DNA from 2 places in the Bradyrhizobium sp. WCU1 genome. Region 2 is predicted to be linked to the other one. Evidence: riboswitches for the same ligand, from Rfam matches in the RefSeq annotation. Region 2 holds a riboswitch; the other holds the start of a gene.
What was found. A riboswitch is a leader RNA that binds a small molecule or an ion and turns the genes downstream of it on or off. The one in region 2 is predicted to bind glycine.

Region 1: another riboswitch for glycine. It lies ahead of ACTUWL_RS29585 (D-amino acid dehydrogenase); the one in region 2 lies ahead of gcvT (glycine cleavage system aminomethyltransferase GcvT).

Annotation. Positions count from the first base shown of each region.
Region 1 is NZ_CM130280.1:6,329,056-6,336,996, reverse strand. It holds gene ACTUWL_RS29615 (hypothetical protein) at 1-78, opposite strand, end outside; tRNA gene ACTUWL_RS29610 (tRNA-Leu) at 403-489, shown strand; gene ACTUWL_RS29605 (phospholipase D-like domain-containing protein) at 570-2,501, opposite strand; gene ACTUWL_RS29600 (hypothetical protein) at 2,876-3,193, shown strand; gene ACTUWL_RS29595 (ABC transporter substrate-binding protein) at 3,329-4,948, opposite strand; gene ACTUWL_RS29590 (M20/M25/M40 family metallo-hydrolase) at 5,234-6,364, shown strand; glycine riboswitch at 6,456-6,562, shown strand; glycine riboswitch at 6,566-6,681, shown strand; gene ACTUWL_RS29585 (D-amino acid dehydrogenase) at 6,750-7,941, shown strand, end outside.
Region 2 is NZ_CM130280.1:6,172,213-6,180,153, reverse strand. It holds gene ACTUWL_RS28855 (cyclic nucleotide-gated ion channel) at 1-168, opposite strand, end outside; gene alaS (alanine--tRNA ligase) at 180-2,852, opposite strand; glycine riboswitch at 3,055-3,149, shown strand; gene gcvT (glycine cleavage system aminomethyltransferase GcvT) at 3,290-4,435, shown strand; gene gcvH (glycine cleavage system protein GcvH) at 4,454-4,819, shown strand; gene gcvP (aminomethyl-transferring glycine dehydrogenase) at 4,831-7,704, shown strand; gene ACTUWL_RS28830 (acyl-CoA thioesterase) at 7,929-7,941, shown strand, end outside.

The DNA.
Region 1 (7,941 bases), 160 kb from region 2:
GCCCGCGGCCGAGGCGAGCAGCACAACGATGGCTGCCGCGCGCAACAGATTCGGGCGGCATGGGAAACGAACGGGCATTCGGCTTTCTTATTCGGACAGTGTTGAGATTGCCTAAAGCAGCCGCCGGTGTCCGGATTGAGGCTCAATCGCGGCGGCGCGCTGCTTATCCCAATGCCCGGCCGCCAACGCAAATGGAATTGCGGGCCGCAGCTTAAGCCCTTGAAAGCGCATCTGTTAGCAGCGGATAATGGCAATTCCACTCCGCCACCAAACGCGCTAGATATCGGCACGCCCTGGAGCATGATCCGGAAAAGTGGAAACCGGTTTTCCGACAAGATCATGCTCAAACAAAGAGATGAGATCGTGACGCGTTTCCGTGGAAACGCATCACGATCTGGCAATGCGGACGTGGCGGAACTGGTAGACGCAAGGGACTTAAAATCCCTCGACGGCAACGTCATGTGGGTTCGAGTCCCACCGCCCGCACCACATCTCCAGCGCTTGGGCGCCTGCGAGTCTGCGCACCCTACCCTGCGCTACCGCTTCAATTTGCTGGCCTTCGATTTCTTCTATTTCTTGGCCTTCGCTTTTTTGGCCTTGGCCTTCTTTGTTGTCTTGGCCTTCGCCTTCACCGGCTTCTTGGCCTTGGCCTTCTTCGGCGATTTCTTGACTGACTTCTTGGTTGACGCCTTGGCGGCAGCCCTCTTGGTCGGCTTCTTGGCTGCCTTCTTGGGGGTCTTCTTGACGGCCCTCTTCTTCGCGGCCCGACCAGCGGTGTTGGGCTGTTGCGCCGCGCCGCCACTGCCAGCACCCCCGACGCGTGCCGGGCGCGGCGGCACCGGCTCCTCCATCCAGAAGTCGAGCTCCTGCTCCTTGCCGCCGCCCGGCTTCCAGCCATCGAGCGAATAGATCTGATCCGCATTGCCGCCGCTGCCGAGATAGCCGCGCCAGGAATAGTGGTCGTAGACGCCGTTGATGTGCAGCGCATAGGCCTGGGCAAGCTTCTTGTTGCCGCGGATGATCACGAGATTCTCGTCATTCTTCTCCGAGGCGGCGACCGAGAAATTGTGCGATCCGGTGATGACCGCGCAATCGTCGGAGAACGGATCGATCACGATGGTCTTGGAATGCACGATCGCGATCATCCCCGCATTGCGGATCTGCGACACGCTGAACTCGACATCGGCCCACGACGGTTCGTTCGTGGCGTTGACGCCATGCGGCAACTGCACGTCGTCATGGAAGGATTGCGCCGGCGCGCCCGATTTCACGACCTGGCCGCCGACCGAGACGATGTTGCCGTTCTTGCTGGGCATCATCGTCGACACCACGCCGCGGACGTACATGTCGTTCTGCTGCGCGCGGTCGAGCAGTGCGCTCAGCAGCGGCGACTGGCCCGGCATGAACATCAGGAAGAGCGCGCCGTCCTTGGCGTTCTTGATCAGGTCCAGCACCGGCTTGAACTCCGCCTCGCCGTTGGTCGCGGCGAAGTAGACCGAGATGTTGCTGTCGTTGGTCGGAGAGGAATTCGACGCCTTCAGCGCCGCCGGCATGGCGTTGCCCGCGGCGACCAGCTTGCCCCACTGATCGAGGTAGCGCTTGGCGATCACCGCATTCTCGATGATCAGCACATTGTTGAGCTGCGTGCACAGCCCGGTGGTGGTCCAGTTCGTGCTTCCGGTCAGCACACGGATGGCGTTGCCATGCGCGTCGCTTTCGACCACGAACTTGTTGTGAACGCTGGGCGACGACCTGCCCGCATTCGACAGGTCGCGATGCTTGACCGTCAGGCCGGCGCTACTGAGCTCGCCCGCGATGTTCGGTTTGGTCGCACTGCCATTGCCGAGCAGGACGTTGCCGCGGCTGCCGAACGGCTTCAGCGCGCCGACCAGTTCCTCGTCATTCATCTCGTAGATGGCGGCATGCACCTGGCTGCCGCGCAGGTCGGCATCATGCAGAAAGCCCAGGATCTCGTGCAGGGCGTCGCCGGACAAATAGCGCCGCGCCTGGTTGGCCGGATCGGACAGGCCCTTGACGAAATTGCGCAGCGCGTCGTCGGTCGTATTGCCCTTCACGAAGCGGCTGACGATCTGGGACATCAACGTGCCCCGGTTGAAATAGGCCGACAGGCCGCCGCCCGCATCGCCGGAAGCGACCGTCGGCGCCGTCCATGCCGACACCGAGGCGGGATCGGGCGTGAAGGTGCCGTTCGCACCATTGTTCATCGCGGTGACGCGGTAGGAGACGTTGTCGGTGTCGACGACGCTGTGATCGGTCCAGATGCAGCGCCGGAACGGCGATTGAGTCGAGGAGATGCCGGCGTCCGCCACCGGCTTCTCGCCGGGCTTCGGCGGAATGCGGTTGGACAGCACGGTCGTCTGCTGCGTGATGTTGTTGCGCCGCTCGAGCTGGAAACCGACCCAGTCGTTGGACCAGGTGCCCGGCTGCCAGGCGATCAGGATATCGTCGGCGTTCGCATAGGCCTTGACATTGATTGTCATGATAATTTCCCCGAAGCTGGGTGAATCCATCGGTGCGAAACAATGGACGCCGCCGTGCACGGCTGGTGATGCATCCCGGGCGGCGCCGACACCAGCCCGTAGAACAATACCTCGATAACCCAAGGTAGATTGTGAAATAGACGACAACTTGCCAGGCAAAATCGGCGCGGCGCGACCGCCGTCAAACCCTTTGCGAGCGCCCATTGGCATGCCAGGGCGCGCGGCCGGCCCGCATCACCTCATCGTGTCCACCGGCTGTGGCGAGGTTCACACGCCGTGCTCGCCGACTGTGGTATTGTCGAGGCGTTGGAAAATTCCTGCCGCGCATTTCGCGGCTCTCGCATTCCGAGATCAAATGTCTTTGGAGCTGGGCGATGACGATTGCTGATCGCAATCGGATTGCCGGTCGCAATCAGATTGACAACACCGCGCCGGACCATGGCGCTTCCCTGCTCGAGCACGGCGACGACGCCGCTCATTGCAGCAACGGGCTCAATGCGCAGAGATTCCGCGAAGCACCGCCCGACGAACGCGCGATCTACCAACGATGGATCCGCGGCGCGATCGTGTCGTGCGTGCTGCTGGCGCTGGCCGCTGGCGCGGCGGTCTGGATGAGCGGCGGCAACGCCGGACAGACGCAGCTCACGAGCCTGTCGAGCACGAGCAGCGCGAGATCGGGCCACATGCCCTAGCGGCCATCGGTTCGGTCCGATCACTGCTTCATTGTCGTCGTGCTGCAGGCGGGCGCATGCCTCGCCGCACGCGGCGACGCAAACGAAAATGGCCGGGGACGAGCCCCGGCCATTCCATTCTGAATCAAGGCGCGCTTACTCGGACTTGTCGATGTTCCAGAAGATCGGCGTCGCCGGGCCGTCGAGCACACCGGTCAGCGACTTCCGCCATGCGCTCGGTCCCTGATACTGGCCCAGCGGGATGTAGATGACCTGCTCGTAGGCTTCCTTCTGGATATCGGATGCGATCTTCTTCTGCTCGTCGAGCGACGGCGCGCGGACGAAGGCATCCTTCAGCTGTTCGATTTTCGGATCATCGGCCCAGCCGAACCAGCCGCCATTCTTGCCCTGGCCGCCGATCGAGAGGTTGGCGATCGGGTTGGAGACGTCGGCGCTCACCCAGTTGGTGAAGAACATGTTCCAGCCACCGTCCTTCGGCGCCTTCTGGCTGGCGCGGCGAGTCACCACGGTCTGCCAGTCGGTCGCCTGCAGATCGACCTTGAAGCCGGCGTCGCGCAGCTGCTGGGCAACGACGACCGGCTGCGCCTTCAGCGTGGTGACGTCGCCGGGCGCCATGATGACGACCGGCGTGCCGTCGTAACCCGACTCGGCGAGTGCCTTCTTGGCCGCCGCCATGTCGCCTCCCTTCGCCAGCGTCTCGCCACCGATCTCCGACGCGAATGGCGTGTCGCAGATGAAGAACGCGACACAGGTCTTGTAATACTTGGGATTGCCGACCAGCGCGTCGAGCACCTGTTTCTGGTTGATCGCCAGCAGCGCCGCCTGGCGAACCTTGATGTTGTCGAAGGGCGGATAGAGGAAGTTCATGCGGCCAAGCGTCTGGAAGCCGAACTTGTTCAGCGTCTCGACCTTGATGTCCTTGTCGGCCTCGAGGATCGACAACGTGTCGAACGACGGGTTCTCCACGAAATCGATATCGCCGGACTGCAGCGCGTTCATCGCCGTCTGCGCGTCGGCCATCGTGACCCACTCGACGCGGTCGACCTTGACGACCTTGCCGCCCGCGGTCCAGCTCGCCGGCTCCTTGCGCGGCACGTAGTCCTTGTTCTTGACGTAGACCGCCTTGACGCCCGGCTGGAATTCCGCCTGGACGAATTTGAAGGGGCCCGAACCGATCTGTTCCGGGATCGGCTTGTCCGGCGGCGTTTCGGCGAGCCGCTTCGGCATCATGAAGGCGACGCGCGACGACGGCTTGCCGATCGAATCCAGCACCAGGCCGTAGGGCTCCTTCAGCTTCAGCGTGATCGTCTTGGCATCGGTGGCCTCAAGGCTCGCCGTGAAGTCCATCAGCTTCTGGCCCATGCCGTCGACCTTGGCCCAGCGCTTCAGCGACGCGACGCAGTCTTCGGCGGTCACCGGCGTGCCGTCATGCCACTTCAGGCCGTCGCGCAGCGTGAACGTGTAGGTCAGCTTGTCGTCGGAGACCTTCCAGTCCGCCATCTGCGGCTCGATCTTGAAGTTGGAGTCGGTCGCCACCAGCGTGTCGTAGACCATGTAGCCATGGTCGCGCGTGATGTAGGCCGTGGTCAGGATCGGATCGATGACGCGCAGATCCGAATGCATTACCGCGGTGATGGTCTTGTCCGCGGCCACGGCGTGTTGCGTAAACGACAATTCCTGCGGCGCGAACGACAGCGCGACCGCCGTCAACGCAGCCGCTAGCGTGCGGCGCTTCCAACGCGAGATAGGGAACATGAAATCTCTCCTGACGTGTAACTGGTCAAAGCCGGCTTATTCGTTATGCATGCGGTTCGTTATTTGGCGAACTAACATGCTGTATGGCTTGTGAAATCGAGACTTGCATCAAGCGCAATGCGCGTCAATCGGTTTCGGGCGAGATCAAACGTATACGAACGAATGAACGAGAAGCCTGGTGCATTTTGACTTTACAAAATCGTCGCCTGAGCCTTTCGTGCGATAAGCATGCGCGCAGGTACGGATATGCGTAGTCATGCAATCAAACAACTAGAGAGAAACGACATGAACCCAGCCAATCTTCCGTTTGATTCCGAAGCGATGCTGCAGGGCCTGCGCAGCTGGGTGGAATGCGAAAGCCCGACATGGGATGCGGCTGCGGTCGAACGCATGCTCGGTCTCGCCGCGCGCGAGATGGCGATCATGGGCGCGACGATCGAACGCATCGCGGGACGCCAGGGCTTTGCCGGCTGCGTCCGCGCCCGTTTCCCCCATCCGAAGCAAGGCCAGCCCGGCATCCTGATTGCCGGCCATCTCGACACCGTGCACCCGGTCGGCACCATCGAGAAGCTGCAATGGCGGCGCGAAGGCAACAAGTGCTTCGGGCCCGGCATCTTCGACATGAAGGGCGGCAACTATCTGTCGATCGAAGCGATCCGGCAATTGGCTCGCGCGTCCTTCACGACGCCGCTGCCGATCACGGTGCTGTTCACGCCCGATGAAGAGGTCGGCACGCCCTCGACGCGCGACATCATCGAGGCCGAGGCCGCACGCAACAAATATGTGCTGGTGCCGGAGCCCGGCCGGCCGAACAACGGTGTCGTCACCGGCCGCTACGCGATCGCGCGCTTCAACCTCGAAGCCACCGGCAAGCCGAGCCATGCCGGCGCGACGCTGTCCTCCGGCCGTTCCGCGATCCGGGAAATGGCCCGGCAGATCATCGCTATCGACGGCATGACCACCGAGGACTGTACCTTCTCGGTCGGCGTCGTGCATGGCGGCCAATGGGTCAATTGCGTCGCGACCACCTGCACCGGCGAAGCGCTCAGCATGGCCAAGCGCCAGGCCGATCTCGACCGCGGCGTCGAGCGCATGCTGGCGCTGTCAGGCACGGCCAACGACGTCACTTTCAAGGTGACGCGCGGCGTCACCCGCCCGGTATGGGAGCCGGATGCCGGCACCATGGCGCTGTATGAAAAGGCAAAAGGCCTCGCAGCGGCGATGGGCCTCGACCTGCCGCATGGCAGCGCCGGCGGCGGATCGGACGGCAACTTCACCGGCGCAATGGGCATCCCGACGCTCGACGGCCTCGGCGTTCGCGGCGCCGATGCGCATACGCTCAACGAACACATTGAGGTCGACAGCCTTGCCGAGCGCGGCCGCCTGATGGCGGCACTGCTGGCGACGCTCGACTGACGTCGATTGCACTGCACAACACGTTGGCACTGCCAGATCGAAATTTAGCCTTGTCCATTTTTGAGGCTTCGCCTACGGTCCGGCCGTCCAACTCGACGATGCGGGAGAGATCGAAGCGACAACATTCGTGTTGTCAGCTTCGGCGCCGACGGAGCAACCGCCCCGGAAACTCTCAGGCAAAAGGACTGTATCGTCAGGACGATCTGGAGAGAGACGGACACGACCGCACATCAAGGGCCGTGACGTCCACCGAAGGGGATAGTTCGCGATCGGGCACAGGTCCGATGCGGATCAAGCTCTCAGGTACCGTGACAGATGGGGCGCTGAAACAGCCGGTTGCACCGGCGGTTCGGCGACTCTAATCCACGGGAGCCTGAAGACCACCATGCCACACATTGCGATCATCGGCGCCGGCATCACCGGCGTGACGACGGCCTATGCCCTGCTCGAGCGCGGCTACCGGGTGACTGTCCTCGACAGGCATCGCTACGCCGCGATGGAGACCTCGTTCGCCAACGGCGGACAGCTTTCCGCCAGCAATGCCGAAGTCTGGAACAGCGCCGCGACCATTCTCAAGGGGCTGCGCTGGATGCTGCGAAGCGACGCTCCGCTGTTGATGAATCCGAAGCCGAGCTGGCACAAATATTCCTGGATCGGCGAATTCGTCGGCAGCATCACCCGTTATCGCGCCAACACCATCGAGACCACACGGCTCGCAATCGAAGCGCGCAAGTATCTGTTCTCAATCGCGCAGCGCGAGAACATCGCCTTCGATCTCGAGCGCCGCGGCATCCTGCACGTCTATCACGACAAGGCCGGCTTCGACGCGGGCCTGCGCGTCAACACGCTGCTGCAACAAGGCGGCCTCGACCGACGTCCGGTGACGGCGGACGAAATCCGCACCCTCGAACCCGCGCTGCAGACGAGCTGCTATGGCGGCTTCTTTACGCCGTCGGATGCGACCGGCGATATCCACAAGTTCACGCGCGGTCTCGCCGAGGCCTGCATCCGTCGCGGCGCGAGCTTTGTCCATGAAGCCGATGTCGACACCATCGCGCGCGGCGATGACGGTTTCCGCATCGGCTGGAACGACGTCGCTTCGCATGACGCCGAGGTCGCGCAACGGCACGAGCTGCAGGCCGACGGCATCGTCATCTGCGCCGGCGTGGCAAGCCGCCACTTCGCAAGCCTGCTCAACGACCGCGTCAACGTCTATCCGGTGAAGGGCTACTCGATCACGGTGCAGCTCGATGCGCCGCAAAGCCGCGACGCTGCGCCGACCGTCAGCCTGCTCGATGAAGCGGCAAAAATCGTCACCAGCCGGCTCGGCGCCGACCGCTTCCGCGTCGCCGGCACCGCCGAGTTCAACGGCTTCAACCGCGATATCCGCGCCGACCGCATCCAGCCGCTGGTGGATTGGGTGCGGCATCATTTTCCGGGGATCGATACATCGAAGGTCGTGCCGTGGGCGGGCCTGCGCCCGATGATGCCGAACATGATGCCGGTGGTGCGCTCGGGACGGATTCCTGGCGTGTTCTACAACACCGGCCACGGTCATCTCGGCTGGACACTCTCGG
Region 2 (7,941 bases):
CGAGGCCAGGATCGCCGCCAGCACGTCGACGGTGATGATCGCGACGATGAACCCGGCAAACCGCGAGCCGCCCGAATGCGGCAAATCATCGCGCTCGAGTAGCTCGTAAAGACGGTCACGCAGTCCGGGATGGCTGATCGTGGGCTTGAGCGGAGCTGTCGCCACGATCAGCCCTTCCGTCAGGCGCCGGCCATCGCTTGTTCGATCGCCGACAGCGCGGCGTCGGCCTTGGCGCCATCGGGCCCGCCGGCCTGCGCCATATCGGGCCGGCCGCCGCCGCCCTTGCCGCCGAGCACCTCGGAGCCCTTGCGCACCAGTTCGACCGCGTTGAACCGCGAGGTCAGATCGGCGGTGACGCCGACCACGATGCCGGCCTTGCCGTCCTCGGTGACGCCGACGATCGCGACCACGCCGGAGCCGATCTGCTTCTTGCCGTCATCGACCAGGCTCTTCAAATCCTTGGTCTCGACGCCCTCGACCGCGCGCGCCAGCAGCTTGACATTGCCGACCTCGCGAACGGCCGAGGCCGCGCCGTTCGACGCACCGCCGCCGCCCATCGCGAGCTTCTTCCGGGCATCGGACAGGTCGCGCTCGAGCTTCTTGCGCTCCTCCATCAGCGCTGTGATGCGCGCCGGGACGTCCTCGATCGTGGTGCGCAGCTCGGCCGCCGCGGTCTTGGCCAGCGCCATGGTGTCGTTGGCATGCTTGCGCGCATGACGCCCGGTCAGCGCCTCGATGCGGCGGACGCCGGAGGCGACCGCGCTCTCGCTGGTCACCGAGATCAGGCCGATGTCGCCGGTGCGGCGGACATGGGTGCCGCCGCAGAGCTCGACCGACCAGCCGAGCGCGTTCTGGCCATGCTCGCGGGCGCTCTTGCCCATCGAGACGACGCGGACCTCGTCGCCGTATTTCTCGCCGAACAGCGCACGCGCACCGGCCTCACGGGCATCGTCGACAGCCATGACGCGGGTCGTCACCTCGTCATTCTCGAGCACGACATCGTTGGCGATGTCCTCGACCCGGGCGAGTTCTTCGGGCGTGATCGGCTTCGGATGCACGAAGTCGAAGCGCAGGCGATCGGGCGCGACCAGCGAGCCACGCTGCGCAATGTGATCGCCGAGCACCTGGCGCAGCGCCTCGTGCAACAGATGCGTCGCGGAATGGTTGGCGCGGATCGACGAACGCCTGGCGTGGTCGACCTCGAGCTGCAGCGCCGTGCCGGCCTTCAGCGTGCCCTGCTCCACCGTGCCGACATGCACGAACAGATCGCCGGCCTTCTTCTGCATGTCGGTGACGCGGAATTTGACGCCCTCGCCCGTGAGCACGCCGATATCGCCGACCTGGCCGCCGGACTCCGCGTAGAACGGCGTCTGGTTCAGCACGATCGCGCCGCTCTCGCCGGCCTTGAGGCTATCGACCTCGGCGCCGTCCTTGACCAGCGCCGTCACCGCGCCTTCCGCGCTCTCGGTCTCATAGCCCAAAAACTCCGTTGCGCCGAGCTTCTCGCGCAGCGGAAACCAGATCGTCTCGGTTGCCGCCTCGCCCGATCCGGCCCAGGAGGCGCGCGCCTTCTCGCGCTGGCGGTTCATTGCATCGGTGAACGATGCCTGGTCGACGCTGATGCCGCGCGACTTCAACGCGTCCTGTGTCAAATCCAGCGGGAAGCCGTAGGTGTCGTACAGCGTGAACGCGGTGTCGCCGTCGAACATGTCGCCCTTCTTGAGGCCGGCGCTCTTCTCGTCGAGGATCGACAGGCCCCGCACCAGCGTCTTGCGGAAGCGGGTCTCTTCGAGCTGCAGCGTCTCCTCGATCAGCTTCTCCGCGCGCACCAGGTCCGGATAGGCCTGGCCCATCTCGCGGACCAGCGCCCAGACCAGGCGATGCATCAGCGGCTCGCTCGCGCCGAGCAGCTGCGCATGGCGCATCGCGCGGCGCATGATCCGGCGCAGCACGTAGCCGCGGCCCTCGTTCGAGGGCAGCACGCCGTCGGCGATCAGGAACGCCGACGAACGCAGATGGTCGGCGATCACCCGGTACGACGCGACGTTCTGCGCGTTCGGCCCATGACCGAGCGCCGAGGAAGCCGCATCGATCAGATGGCGGAACAGATCGGTCTCGAACACGCTCTCGACGCCCTGCAGGATGCAGGCCATACGCTCCAGGCCCATGCCGGTGTCGATCGAGGGACGCGGCAGCGCCACGCGCTCCTCCTTCGTCACCTGCTCGTACTGCATGAACACCAGGTTCCAGAATTCGAGGAACCGATCGCCATCCTCTTCCGGGCTGCCGGGAGGTCCGCCCCAGATGTGCTCGCCGCGATCGATGAAGATCTCGGAGCACGGACCGCACGGGCCGGTGTCGCCCATCGCCCAGAAATTGTCCGAGGTCGGGATGCGGATGATGCGATCGTCCGAGAAGCCCGCGATCTTCTTCCAGTAGCCGGCCGCCTCGTCGTCGGTGTGGTAGACGGTGACGAGCAGCTTGTCCTTCTTCAGCCCGAAATCCCTGGTAATCAGATTCCAGGCGAGCTCGATCGCGCGTTCCTTGAAGTAGTCGCCGAACGAGAAGTTGCCGAGCATCTCGAAGAAGGTGAGATGGCGCGCGGTGTAGCCGACATTGTCGAGGTCGTTGTGCTTGCCGCCGGCGCGGACGCATTTCTGCGAGGTCGTGGCGCGCTGATAGCCGCGCTTCTCGACGCCGGTGAAGACGTTCTTGAACTGCACCATGCCGGCATTGGTGAACATCAGGGTCGGGTCGTTGCGCGGCACCAGAGGCGACGACGCCACGATCTCGTGGCCGTTCTCCTTGAAGAAGTTCAGAAATGTCGACCTGATGTCGTTGACGCTGCTCATGTTCATCCAATCGGAAAAATGGGGCCGGCCAGTCGCAAAAAGGCGTCATTTCCGGCCGAACGCTTTTAGACATTGCCAGCTGCGGTGTCCAGAAACTGTGCAGCCGGATCATGGGCTTGCCGCGGCAGCACAAAGCCCATTGGATAGTTGTTGCAGCTGCGTTGACAGGCTTGGCGGCGGCGTGTTTTCTACTGGCCTGTTAACCCGTCACGTCGGGAGAGACCGGCCTTTCTTTGGGCCGGCGCCGAAGGAGCAACCGCCCCGGAAACTCTCAGGCAAAAGGACCGCGTGACGTCTGACATCTGGAAAGAGGCGCTGGGGTTGTCCCCGATTGCGTCCGCCGACGGGATAATACTCTCAGGCACAGCGACAGATGGGGCTTTCTGCAGGTTCCTCAAGGGGAAATAGGTCCCCGTGGGAACCGCGAGGGCCCTGTGATGCTTGCGCACGAAACTTCCCCGCTGAAACAGACCCCGCTGCATGCGCTGCATCTGGCGCGCGGCGCCAAGATGGTCCCGTTCGCCGGCTACGACATGCCGGTGCAGTACACGGCCGGCGTGCTCAAGGAGCACCTGCACACCCGCAAGGACGCCGGCCTGTTCGACGTGTCCCACATGGGACAGCTCGTGCTGAGGGCCAAATCCGGCAAGGTCGGCGACGCGGCGCTGGCGCTGGAAAAACTGGTGCCGCAGGACATTGCCGGCATCGCGCCGGGACGGCAGCGCTACGCGCAATTCACCAACGATGACGGCGGCCTGCTCGACGATTTGATGGTCGCGAATTTCGGCGATCATTTGTTCCTGGTGGTCAACGCCGCCTGCAAGGCCGAGGACGAGGCGCATCTGCGCGCGCATCTCACCGATGCTTGCGAGATCCTGTCGCTGGCTGACCGCGCGCTGATCGCGCTGCAAGGCCCGAAGGCCGAATCGGCTCTGGCGAAGCTTTGTGCAGATGTCAGTTCGATGAAATTCATGGACGCCGGCCCGCGCCGCGTCGCCGACATCGACTGCTTCGTCTCACGCTCCGGCTATACCGGCGAGGACGGTTTTGAGATTTCCGTTCCGGCCCACAAGGCGGAGGCCCTGGTCACTGCGCTGCTCGACAATCCCGACGTGCTGCCGATCGGGCTCGGCGCGCGCGACAGCCTGCGGCTCGAGGCCGGGCTCTGCCTCTACGGCCATGACATCGACACGACGACGACGCCGGTCGAAGGCGCACTGGAATGGTCGGTGCAGAAAGTCCGCCGCAGCGGCGGCGCTCGCGCCGGCGGTTTTCCGGGCGCCGACAAGATTCTCGGCCAGTTCGCACAAGGCGCTTCCCGCCGCCGCGTTGGTCTGAAGCCTGAGGGCCGCGCGCCGGTGCGCGAGGGCGCCGCGCTGTTTGCCGATGCCACCTCGTCCGAGCAGATCGGGAAGGTGACCTCGGGCGGCTTCGGCCCGAGCCTCAATGCACCGGTTGCGATGGGTTATCTGCCGACCGCTCTTTCCGCCGCCGGCACCACCGTTTTCGCCGAACTGCGCGGCCAGCGGCTGCCGCTGAAAGTCGCGTCCACGCCCTTCGTTCCCAATACCTACAAACGCTAAACGCCAGAGGATCTCTCCATGACGACGCTGTACACGTCCGACCACGAATGGCTCCGCATCGAGGGCGACGTCGCCACGATCGGGATCACCGACTACGCGCAGTCGCAGCTCGGCGACGTCGTGTTCGTCGAACTGCCCAAGGTCGGACGCAGCCTGAAGAAGGCCGAGGCCGCCGCCGTCGTCGAATCCGTCAAGGCCGCTTCCGACGTCTACGCGCCGATCACCGGCGAGGTGATCGAGGTCAACGAGGCGCTCGCCGCCGAGCCCGCGCTGGTCAATTCGGATGCCGGCGGCAAAGCCTGGTTCTTCAAGCTCAAGATTGCCGACAAGGGCGAGCTCGGCGGCCTGATGGACGAGGCCGCCTACGCCGCGCACACCGCCTAAAGGATCACGCCATGAACGCGCCCTTCAAGCCGATCAACGAAGCCGCCACCGATTTCGTCCGCCGCCACGTCGGCCCCTCACCGCGCGACGTCAACGCGATGCTGGAGACGGTCGGCGCCGCGAGCCTGCAGGCGCTGATGAATGAGACGCTGCCCGCGTCGATCCGCCAGAAGGCGCCGCTCGATCTCGGCCGCGCGCTGAGCGAGACCGAGGCGCTCGCGCATATGAGCGAGCTCGCCGCGCAGAACCAGATATTCACGTCGCTGATCGGCCAAGGCTATTCCGGCACCATCCTGCCGGCGGTGATCCAGCGCAACATCCTGGAGAACCCGGCCTGGTACACGGCGTACACGCCGTATCAGCCGGAGATCAGCCAGGGCCGGCTCGAAGCCCTGTTCAACTTCCAGACCATGATCTGCGACCTCACCGGGCTCGACGTCGCCAACGCCTCGCTGCTCGACGAGGCGACCGCGGCCGCCGAAGCGATGGCGCTCGCCGAGCGCCACTCGCAGGTCAAGGCGAAGGTATTCTTCGTCGACAAGGAGGTGCATCCGCAGACGCTCGCCGTGATGCGCACGCGCGCCGCCCCGCTGGGCTGGGCGCTGGTGGTCGGCGATCCCCTCACCGAGCTCGACAAGGCCGACGTGCTCGGCGCGTTGCTGCAATATCCGGGCACGACCGGCACGGTGCGCGATCTCCGGCCGGCGATCGCATCGCTGCGCGCCAAGGGGGCGCTTGCGATCGTTGCCGCGGACCTGCTGTCGCTGACCCTGCTGACCTCACCCGGCGAGCTCGGCGCCGACATCGCGATCGGCTCGGCACAGCGGTTCGGCGTGCCGATGGGCTATGGCGGGCCGCACGCCGCCTACATGGCGGTGCGCGACACGCTGAAGCGCTCGCTGCCCGGCCGCATCGTCGGCCTGTCGGTGGATTCGCGTGGTGCGCCGGCCTATCGCCTCGCCCTGCAAACCCGCGAACAGCATATCCGCCGCGAGAAGGCGACCTCCAACATCTGCACCGCGCAGGTGCTGCTCGCCGTGATCGCCTCGATGTATGCGGTCTATCACGGGCCCGAGGGATTGACCCATATCGCACGCGGCGTGCATCGCCGCACCACCGTGCTCGCCGCCGGGCTGCGCAAGCTCGGCTTTACGCCGACCAGCGAGGCGTTCTTCGATACCGTGACCGTCGAAGCCGGCACGAAGCAGATCGAGATCGTTACGCGCGCGCAGGCGGAACGGATCAACCTGCGGATCGGCGCGACCACGCTTGGCATCGCGCTCGACGAGACCACCACGCCGGAGACCGTCGAGGCGGTGTGGCGGGTGTTCGGCGGCAAGCTGAGCTTTGCCGAGATCGAGGCCGGCGCACGCGAGGCGCTGCCGAAGGAGCTGCGGCGCAGCAGCGCCTTCCTCACCCATCCGGTGTTCAACACGCACCGTTCGGAGACCGAACTGCTGCGCTACATGCGCAAGCTCAGCGATCGCGACCTCGCGCTCGACCGCGCGATGATCCCGCTCGGCTCCTGCACCATGAAGCTCAACGCCACCACCGAAATGATCCCGCTGACCTGGCCGGCGTTCGGCAATCTGCATCCGTTTGCGCCCACGGATCAGGCCAAGGGCTATCACGCGCTTTTCAAGCGGCTGGAGCAGTGGCTGTGCGACATCACCGGCTATGACGCGGTGTCGCTGCAGCCGAACTCCGGCGCGCAGGGCGAATATGCCGGACTCCTTGCGATCCGGGGTTACCATCTCGCGCGCGGCGAGCCGCATCGCAAGGTGTGCCTGATCCCCTCCTCCGCGCACGGCACCAACCCGGCCTCGGCCGCGATGGTCGGCATGGACGTCGTGGTGGTCGCCTGCGACGCGCGCGGCGACGTCGACGTCAATGATCTCCGCGCCAAGGCCGAGAAGCATTCGGCCAACCTCGCCGCCGTGATGATCACCTATCCGTCGACCCACGGCGTGTTCGAGGAGCATATCAGCGAGATCTGCGACATCGTGCATGCGCATGGCGGGCAGGTCTATCTCGATGGCGCCAACATGAACGCGCAGGTCGGGCTCTCGCGGCCCGGCGACTACGGCGCCGATGTCAGCCATCTCAATCTGCACAAGACCTTCTGTATCCCGCATGGCGGCGGCGGCCCCGGCATGGGTCCGATCGGCGTCAAGGCGCATCTTGCGCCCTATCTGCCGGGCCATCCTTCGACAGACGGTGCGACAGCGCACGCCATCGGCCCGGTGTCGGCCGCGCCGTTCGGCTCGGCGTCGATCCTGACCATCTCCTACATCTACATCCTGATGATGGGCGGCGAAGGGCTGACGCGCGCCACCGAAGTGGCGATCCTCAATGCGAACTACATCGCAGCAAAGCTGCAGCCGCATTTCCCGGTGCTGTACCGCAACGAGCGCGGTCGCGTCGCGCATGAATGCATCGTCGATCCGCGGGCGCTGAAGACGACCAGCGGCGTCACCGTGGACGACATCGCCAAGCGGCTGATCGACTACGGCTTCCACGCGCCGACCATGAGCTTCCCGGTGGCGGGCACGCTGATGATCGAGCCGACGGAATCGGAATCGAAGTTCGAGATCGACCGCTTCTGCGACGCCATGATCGCAATCCGCAACGAGATCGCGGAGATCGAGAGCGGCCGCTGGAAGGTCGAGGCCTCGCCGCTGCGCCACGCCCCGCACACCGTGCACGACATCGCCGACGATGTGTGGGACCGGGCCTATACCCGCGCCGAGGGCTGCTTCCCGGCTGGCGTGTCGCGCTCCGACAAATACTGGAGCCCGGTCGGCCGCGTCGACAATGTCTACGGCGATCGCAACCTGGTGTGCTCGTGCCCGCCGATCGAAGATTACGCGGAAGCCGCAGAGTAGCGCGGCCTCTGTTGCGGGATGTCGTAGCAACCGTCCACCGGGGATGGTTGCTACGAGGTCCGGTTCAAAACGTCAAAAACAACCCCATGCACAGTAGGGATTGGGGCGACTGGTCATCCGCAGGCACTAGATCCAGTCGGTCAGACGGGTAGAGCCAACGGGTCCGCGATTCGCGCCATCGCAGGGAATGCGCGGGAGCGACCGACGCTGCGGCAGGAGGAGACATGCGCGAGGAAT